One region of the Paenibacillus sp. FSL L8-0502 genome, then DNA from elsewhere that is predicted to be linked to it. Evidence: riboswitches for the same ligand, from Rfam matches in the RefSeq annotation. Region 1 holds a riboswitch; each other region holds the start of a gene.
The links. Region 1 has a riboswitch for cyclic di-AMP ahead of NSQ57_RS13325 (3D domain-containing protein). Riboswitches for the same ligand answer to the same signal wherever they lie in the genome.

Region 1 (2,266 bases):
TTTTTCATCGTCGGTCACCGTGCGGAAAAGCATCCGGGGATTATACGTCGTATTATCCGTGAAGGCCATGCTATAGGAAATCATTCCTATACTCATCCGGATTTTAGGAAGGCTACACCAGAACGCTTTCGCAACCAGATTACAAAAACAGAACGTATTTTACAAGCCAGCGCAGGTTTTCGCCCCAAGTTGATTCGTCCACCCTACGGTGAAATTACAGAGCCTCAAATAAAGTGGGCACGTCGTCATGGCTACATGATTGTCAACTGGAATGTAGACTCTCTCGACTGGAAGGGACTAAGTAAAACACAAATTCAGCGAAATGTGATTCCAGCTACAGGGCCTGGCTCTATTATTTTAATGCACGCTGGTGGAGGTCAAAGTTCCAACTTGCAAGGCACTATCCAAGCTTTGCCGGGTCTAATTCACTCTCTAAAAGCTAAGGGCTACAAATTTGTGACAGTCCCCCGGCTACTCCACACATCGGAACGAAAATAACAGTATGTTTATAATTGAGGTCCAAGCTAAAGCAACGTAAAAAGGCTGTCTTACCAGCAGAAGTATTCTGCTCGTCAAGACAGCCTTTTTACGGATAGGACCTGATAAGAGTCCGACCTAGATATATACGGATATAGGCGTTATGTTTACATAATATATATTATGTTTAATTAAACTGTATATACGTACAATGCTATTTATCAATAACGTACAGCTTCACATTTTGAAATCCAAAGTCGTTCACAAATGATTTGTTGCCTGGAATAAAGATATCAATCCGCTTTCCTGTAATGGCGCTGCCCTGATCGCGAGCGACAGCTACAAAAGAATGATCCGGCAAACCTGGATGGGAGTAGCCTGTAACCAGTACTTTCGTGCCCATCGGAATGACGTTAGGATCTACCGCAATTGTACCTAGTTTAAGCGGATTGCCGTAGTAGTCCACTGCGCCCCATTTACCATTCTCATCGGCTGCGGCAGAATACGCTGAAGCCTTAACGTCAACTATTTTGCTATAGTTGAATGTTTTACCCCAAGCTTCAATCGTTGGCGCCTCATTCGCTGCTGCTTTCTCCGTAAGAAGCTGCGGCTTCGATTCCGAAGCTGCCTTTACACTTTTTTCGCCAGGCACCTTAATTTGCAGACCTGCATATATATTGCTGGAGGCAATGTTTGGGTTAGCCTTTGTTAGCTCGTCTACCGATACTCCATAACGTTGAGCAAGCAAAAAGAAGGTATCGCCCTCTTTGGCAGTGTGAAGCGAGGCAGCATCCGCTATTCCAGCTGTCTGTGCCAACCCTGCAATAGCTGCGGCAAGCACCGCAATTTTCATCGTTTTACCAATATGTTTTAAATGTTTCAAAGATATGTACCTCCTCTTTTATGCCTGCGAAGTTAGCTGTCGGATTCGGACTCAGGAGAAGCCCTATGCTTGTGCAATTCACCCCTAGGCATATTCCTCATCGTCTTATGACGTATCGGAATGGCTGCCGTTGTTACGTCCCCCGCACTTCCCATAGTTTGGGCCAGCATTTCAGCGCTTGTCTAACCGCATGCTGTCCCGGTAAGTTTTGGCTTACTGCATAATATCACAATTTTGTAACCTTATCCGCATGAAAATGTTGGGAACCCTGAACATCATACTACACTCGTTACAATTTTGTCATTAAGAAATCGATATTTGTTACGAAAGTATGGGGAAATGGTGACAAAATAAGAAAAGCCCTCCGTCAACGGAGAGCTCTTTTATGATTAGACCAGCACTTTCTTACAATACTTTGGCAAGAAAATCACGAGTGCGATCATGGCTTGGAGTGCCAAATACCTGGTCTGGTGCACCCTGCTCCACAATTTGACCGTTATCCATAAAGATAATTCGATCGCCTACCTCGCGGGCAAAGCCCATTTCATGCGTTACAATTACCATTGTCATACCGCCTTCGGCGAGCTTCTTCATTACATCCAGAACCTCTCCAACCATTTCAGGGTCCAATGCAGAAGTCGGCTCATCGAACAGCATTACGTGCGGCTGCATGGCCAAAGCACGCGCAATCGCAATACGTTGCTTCTGACCACCGGATAGCTGGTTCGGATAGGTATTCTTCTTATCCTCGAGCCCCACGGTACGCAGGAGTTCTAATGCAATTTTTTCCGCTTCCTTACCTGACTGTTTTCTAACCTGCGTCGGTGCAAGCGTCAGGTTCTGCAACACTGTTTTGTGTGGGAACAGATTAAAATGCTGGAACACCATCCCCATTTTTTCCCGGGT
Region 2 (2,266 bases), 1.6 Mb from region 1:
GCAGAACGTTCCCTTCAAATGTGGATAACGGAATTTGTTTCCCTTGCAGGGTTTGCGCATCATATTCATAAACGGTCATAGCATCTCTCCTCATTCAATATTCAGCAATTAAATTTTAGACAATTTAAAGAAGGGTTGCAAGCCTGGAAAAGCTGTATAAAGCCTTCAGGCGCTGTAAAATCGTATTTTGCTCAAAACAGTAAATCGCACCGCAAATGGAGCGAATTAAGGTGTTTCTTCTTATAAAAGCGGGTTCAATCGGTGTTTAGCTGGTACATATAGCGTATTTTCTTCTCTTTTTACAAAAAAAGGCCAATAACGCTTTACCCTACGCCAATATTGACATGCTTGTCATTTTCAAAAAGGGATGAAAAACAGAGATTAAAGGAGATGTGAGAAGCATAGTTGCATTGTAAGCGTTATTATTAATCTTCTATGCTCTAAAGCCCGATTTATAACCCTGCAGTTGAGCTTTACAGTCTTCCATGCGCGGGTGTATGATTCAAGACGTAATTTCAAATTAACTTGAATGAAGCAACAACGAAATGTCTATAGCGCTGAATTTTGCAGTTGCAAAAACGGGGGAACCAATCGAGACTGTACGGCTTCGGAAGCCGTGTGTCTCATGGGGTGAATTTTCCGGTCAAGTGCCAGAAATAGGGCGACTCTCACGTCCGAATCCGACAGCTAACCTCGTAAGCGTACAGGGAGAGGCAACAAACCGCCGTGTGCAGCCATGGTTTATTTTATCATGGATATGTCAGAAGCCGGAGGAAAGCCTTTTTCCTTCGGCTTCTTTTTGTTGTCTTTTTATACCGGGAGAGGAGCTACTGATGGAAGGTCGGTTAATTATTGTCACTGCACCGAATGAAGCGGGCAGAAGTTTTGTGAAATTGCTTATTTTCAAAAAATTGGCGTTTGCAGTTCTCACGAATAGCGCCCAGGAGGAACGACAGCTCAAAAAAATGGGTGTGGAGCACATTGTCCGCATCAATACCATGCAAGCGGGAAAATGGAATTTTCCAAAAAAAGAAATTGGTAGTGTGTATTTGTTCGAGAACAGCTTGAATCTGACTTGCCGTTTCCTGCAAATATGTCGACCACTAACATCGGAATCGATCTATGTTATTACACACGGCTGTAATCCACAAGGAATTTATCGGGGATTGGGAGCGGACCATGTGATCTACACATTGAACGGAGAGGTGGGTTTTCTGCTGAACGGATAAGCACTTATGACATAGTTGTTTTATGATTTTATGATGGAATAAGAATGACGATCTGAGGATCGATACGGAGGGTATAAACATGATGGATATATACATGCTGCTCGTCATGGCTGTGAGTTATGGAGTGATACTGCTGTTTGTACGCTGGTGTGATGCGCAGACCTCTAAAGGAGGACGAAGAGGATGATCGTTATACTCGGGCTTACGGCTATTGTGTTTATGTATTTAATCTACGCACTCCTGAACCCTGAAAAGTTCTAGTCACTTGTAGGGATAGAGCGGGCGGGAACAACAGATCTGAGCATTAAAGCATCATTGGTAGCAGGTTTTCGCAAACGTGTGCACTTCATAGATGGTCTGAATCGGGTCTGTTGTTCCAAACGCAGGAGCATTTTGAAGGAGGAATAGAGGATGGAGCTGCTTCAAATTGGAATTGTGATCGTTATATTGCTGCTCTTGGTAAAGCCAATGGGGACATATATGTATCATGTATTCTCGAATGAACCGAATCGGACGGATCGGATTTTTGGCAGAACAGAAAAGCTGATTTATAAGGTAGTAGGCTTGAAGAAAGTGGAGAGCATGCGTTGGACTACGTATGTTATGAGTTTCATTGCTACGAACGCCGTGCTTGTGGCAATCAGCTACTTGCTGTTGCGTTTACAGGGAATGCTTCCCGGTAATCCGGCTGGAAACAGTAATATGGAAGCATCACTAGCTTTTAATACGGTAATCAGCTTTATGACGAATACGAATCTCCAACATTATAGCGGAGAAAGCGCGCTTACGTATCTGACACAGATGGCGTTCGTCACGATGATGATGTTCACTTCGGCTGCTTCCGGTTTTGCGGTTGCTGCGGCTTTTATGAGAGGATTGACGCGGCGCGGTGAAGGGATGGGCAATTTCTTTCAAGATTTTATTAAAGCCATTATAAGGATTTTCCTGCCGCTGGCCTTTGTGCTTACGCTGGTGCTGGTTGGATTGAAGGTACCGCAGACGCTGCAGCCTACGGCGGATCTTACGACGCTGAGCGG
Region 3 (2,266 bases), 2.8 Mb from region 1:
CCTTGTAGGCCCGAATAGCGCGCCCATTCCAAGTGAGCACCTCTAGATCAATTTCATTCTTCGGGTTGCGTCGTTGGGCTTCCTCTGCAATGGCACGGACAAAATCTGATCCTTTGCCATGTCCGCATCTGTCAGGGTGCATTCCAAGACCTAGCCGGGTCACACCGATCATAGGAAAATATTGAGCAAATCCTGTCAGCTTGTTCTCTTCATCCAGTACGGCAACATATTGCTCTTGGCGAAGCGTGGGACTCCCAAATTCGACTTCAAGCGCCTTCATTTGTTCCCAGGGGAGCCAACCGTATATGTTATAAGGTGGATCATAGCGCCACTCACAGATTGCAGCCGCTTGATGCTCGTCCATCGGTACGATCCGATAGTTGGATATTGAGGCCGGCATGTGTTCCATCCTCCTTTTACACAGGTACTTCAATCATTAACAACAGATTGTAGACAAGTTGCAGGGGAATGGCAAGCGTGTTTATTTCATACCTAAGTCGGGTATACATTCAATAAGAAGGAATTACTGCTCATATGCTCCCCCAGCGGTGACGGTAAAACCGACGATGTTCGCTAAAATTGAAACCTTTTGAGGTGTCAGTTCGTCAGTAAAGATAATCATTGCTGATGTTGTGGACATAAAAAACCGCAATTCGATTCCGGCCAGAATCAAATTGCGGCTAGGGTTAGCTTGCTGTGCGTTAGTTATTCTACGTTATCGTCATCAGGAATATCTGAAGCTACAGAATGGTAAGCGTCTGTGCTCATAATTCTTTTTGCACCGACATAGCGGTTAGCGTAATAATTTTCGTTCAGTGAGCTAACTACTACACCACGTGAAGTCGAGGAGTGGGCAAATTTCCCTTCACCTACGAAGATACCTACATGGGAAATGCCTCTTCCTGTGGTGTTGAAGAACACCAGGTCCCCAGGCCTCATTTCATCGCGGGATACAGAAGATCCCATTTTGAATTGTGATCCAGATTGATGCGGAAGTTTAATTCCCAGTTTGTTGAATACATACATTGTGAAGCCGGAGCAATCGAATCCCTCGAGTGTAGTGCCTCCGCTTCTGTAGTTCGTTCCTTTGGCATCTTGGATGACCTGGTCCATCTTGGAGTCTGCAAATGCACTGCCGCCACCGAATGTAAAAGATGTAAAGGCAATGGCAAGACTCATAGCTGCGATCGTTAGCTTCTTCTTCAAAAAAAATATACCCCTTCCAATGCCTGCGAGGTTAGCTTAAGGATTCGGTAGAAGGTTCCCCTATGACCACTCTGTTGCGAGATCAATTCACCCAAACTGGTTCCCCCGCTTCCTAGGTGCCAGGAATTAGGCTTTACTTAAGATGTGCACCTTGGAGAGCAGTATTCACAATAACGATATTTTTGAGATAAAGGTTACAATAAAGATTACAAAGTTGTTACTATCAGTTCACTGCGATTATTGTAACAAAGTCGGCTGGCTTTGGCAAATGTTTCATTGCAAAAAGTTACAAAAAAAATCTGCTCCTAATGTCCCAGGAACAGATCTTGTTAACAGTATTCAGTTATGTGCCGTTTGCGCGGTTATGCATAAAGTTTTTTCGACAGACGGAAATGAAGTGATTAACATAAAGGAAGGGCTTAGCTTCTACTGGAGATATCGGTATGCCATAGTCTGTACTGCGAACTGATATGCCACAGCCTGACCAGACTAGTAACAAAATGATACGATTGTTGGAGAATGAGCGCGAGCATGCCAGTCCAAATCATCGCCACGGTGCCAAATAGACCGAAGACCAGCAGCACACAAGCACCGAGCAAAAGGGATATACCGACAGCTGGGAGAAGCTGGCGAAAGAAGGCGAGCAGGGACGATAGTATGGCGTGACCACCGACAGTGCCTAGTTGCATATACAGGATGCACTGCCGAATGAACCATCCGTATGCCATCCATCCCATGGCATAGGGCAACAAGTGCAGCAGGTAAGAGGGAGATTGAAGCGTACCTGCTACAATAGGGTAGAGTCTCGGTACTACCCAAAAGGCGGGAATCAGCAGCAGTCCCAACTCGATGATGTAATACAACAGCGACGACATGCCATGGCGTTTCATACCTTTGAAAAAGGACAGGCTTTGCGGCTCAGTCGCATCGGTATGCAGGCTTTGATATATTCCGGCTCTAATGAAGGGAGTGATCAGTATGCGTAGTACAGTCGCCCCTAGTAGTATCCACAAATACACATGTACTTCCCGGCTGTCCATCAGAGCAATCTGGCTCTCCA

Region 2: linked by a shared signal. The riboswitch ahead of NSQ57_RS06705 (hypothetical protein) and the one ahead of NSQ57_RS13325 (3D domain-containing protein) in region 1 are both predicted to bind cyclic di-AMP.
Region 3: linked by a shared signal. The riboswitch ahead of NSQ57_RS00535 (C40 family peptidase) and the one ahead of NSQ57_RS13325 (3D domain-containing protein) in region 1 are both predicted to bind cyclic di-AMP.

The regions. Positions count from the first base shown of each region.
Region 1 covers NZ_CP151958.1:3,138,289-3,140,554, forward strand. Annotated here, with positions in the region: gene NSQ57_RS13320 (polysaccharide deacetylase family protein) at 1-498, shown strand, start outside; gene NSQ57_RS13325 (3D domain-containing protein) at 692-1,360, opposite strand; cyclic di-AMP (ydaO/yuaA leader) riboswitch at 1,367-1,535, opposite strand; gene NSQ57_RS13330 (amino acid ABC transporter ATP-binding protein) at 1,766-2,266, opposite strand, start outside.
Region 2 covers NZ_CP151958.1:1,493,670-1,495,935, forward strand. Annotated here, with positions in the region: gene NSQ57_RS06700 (glutathione peroxidase) at 1-79, opposite strand, end outside; cyclic di-AMP (ydaO/yuaA leader) riboswitch at 546-718, shown strand; gene NSQ57_RS06705 (hypothetical protein) at 834-1,229, shown strand; gene kdpA (potassium-transporting ATPase subunit KdpA) at 1,641-2,266, shown strand, end outside.
Region 3 covers NZ_CP151958.1:134,782-137,047, forward strand. Annotated here, with positions in the region: gene NSQ57_RS00530 (GNAT family N-acetyltransferase) at 1-400, opposite strand, end outside; gene NSQ57_RS00535 (C40 family peptidase) at 706-1,206, opposite strand; cyclic di-AMP (ydaO/yuaA leader) riboswitch at 1,212-1,349, opposite strand; gene NSQ57_RS00540 (hypothetical protein) at 1,626-2,266, opposite strand, start outside.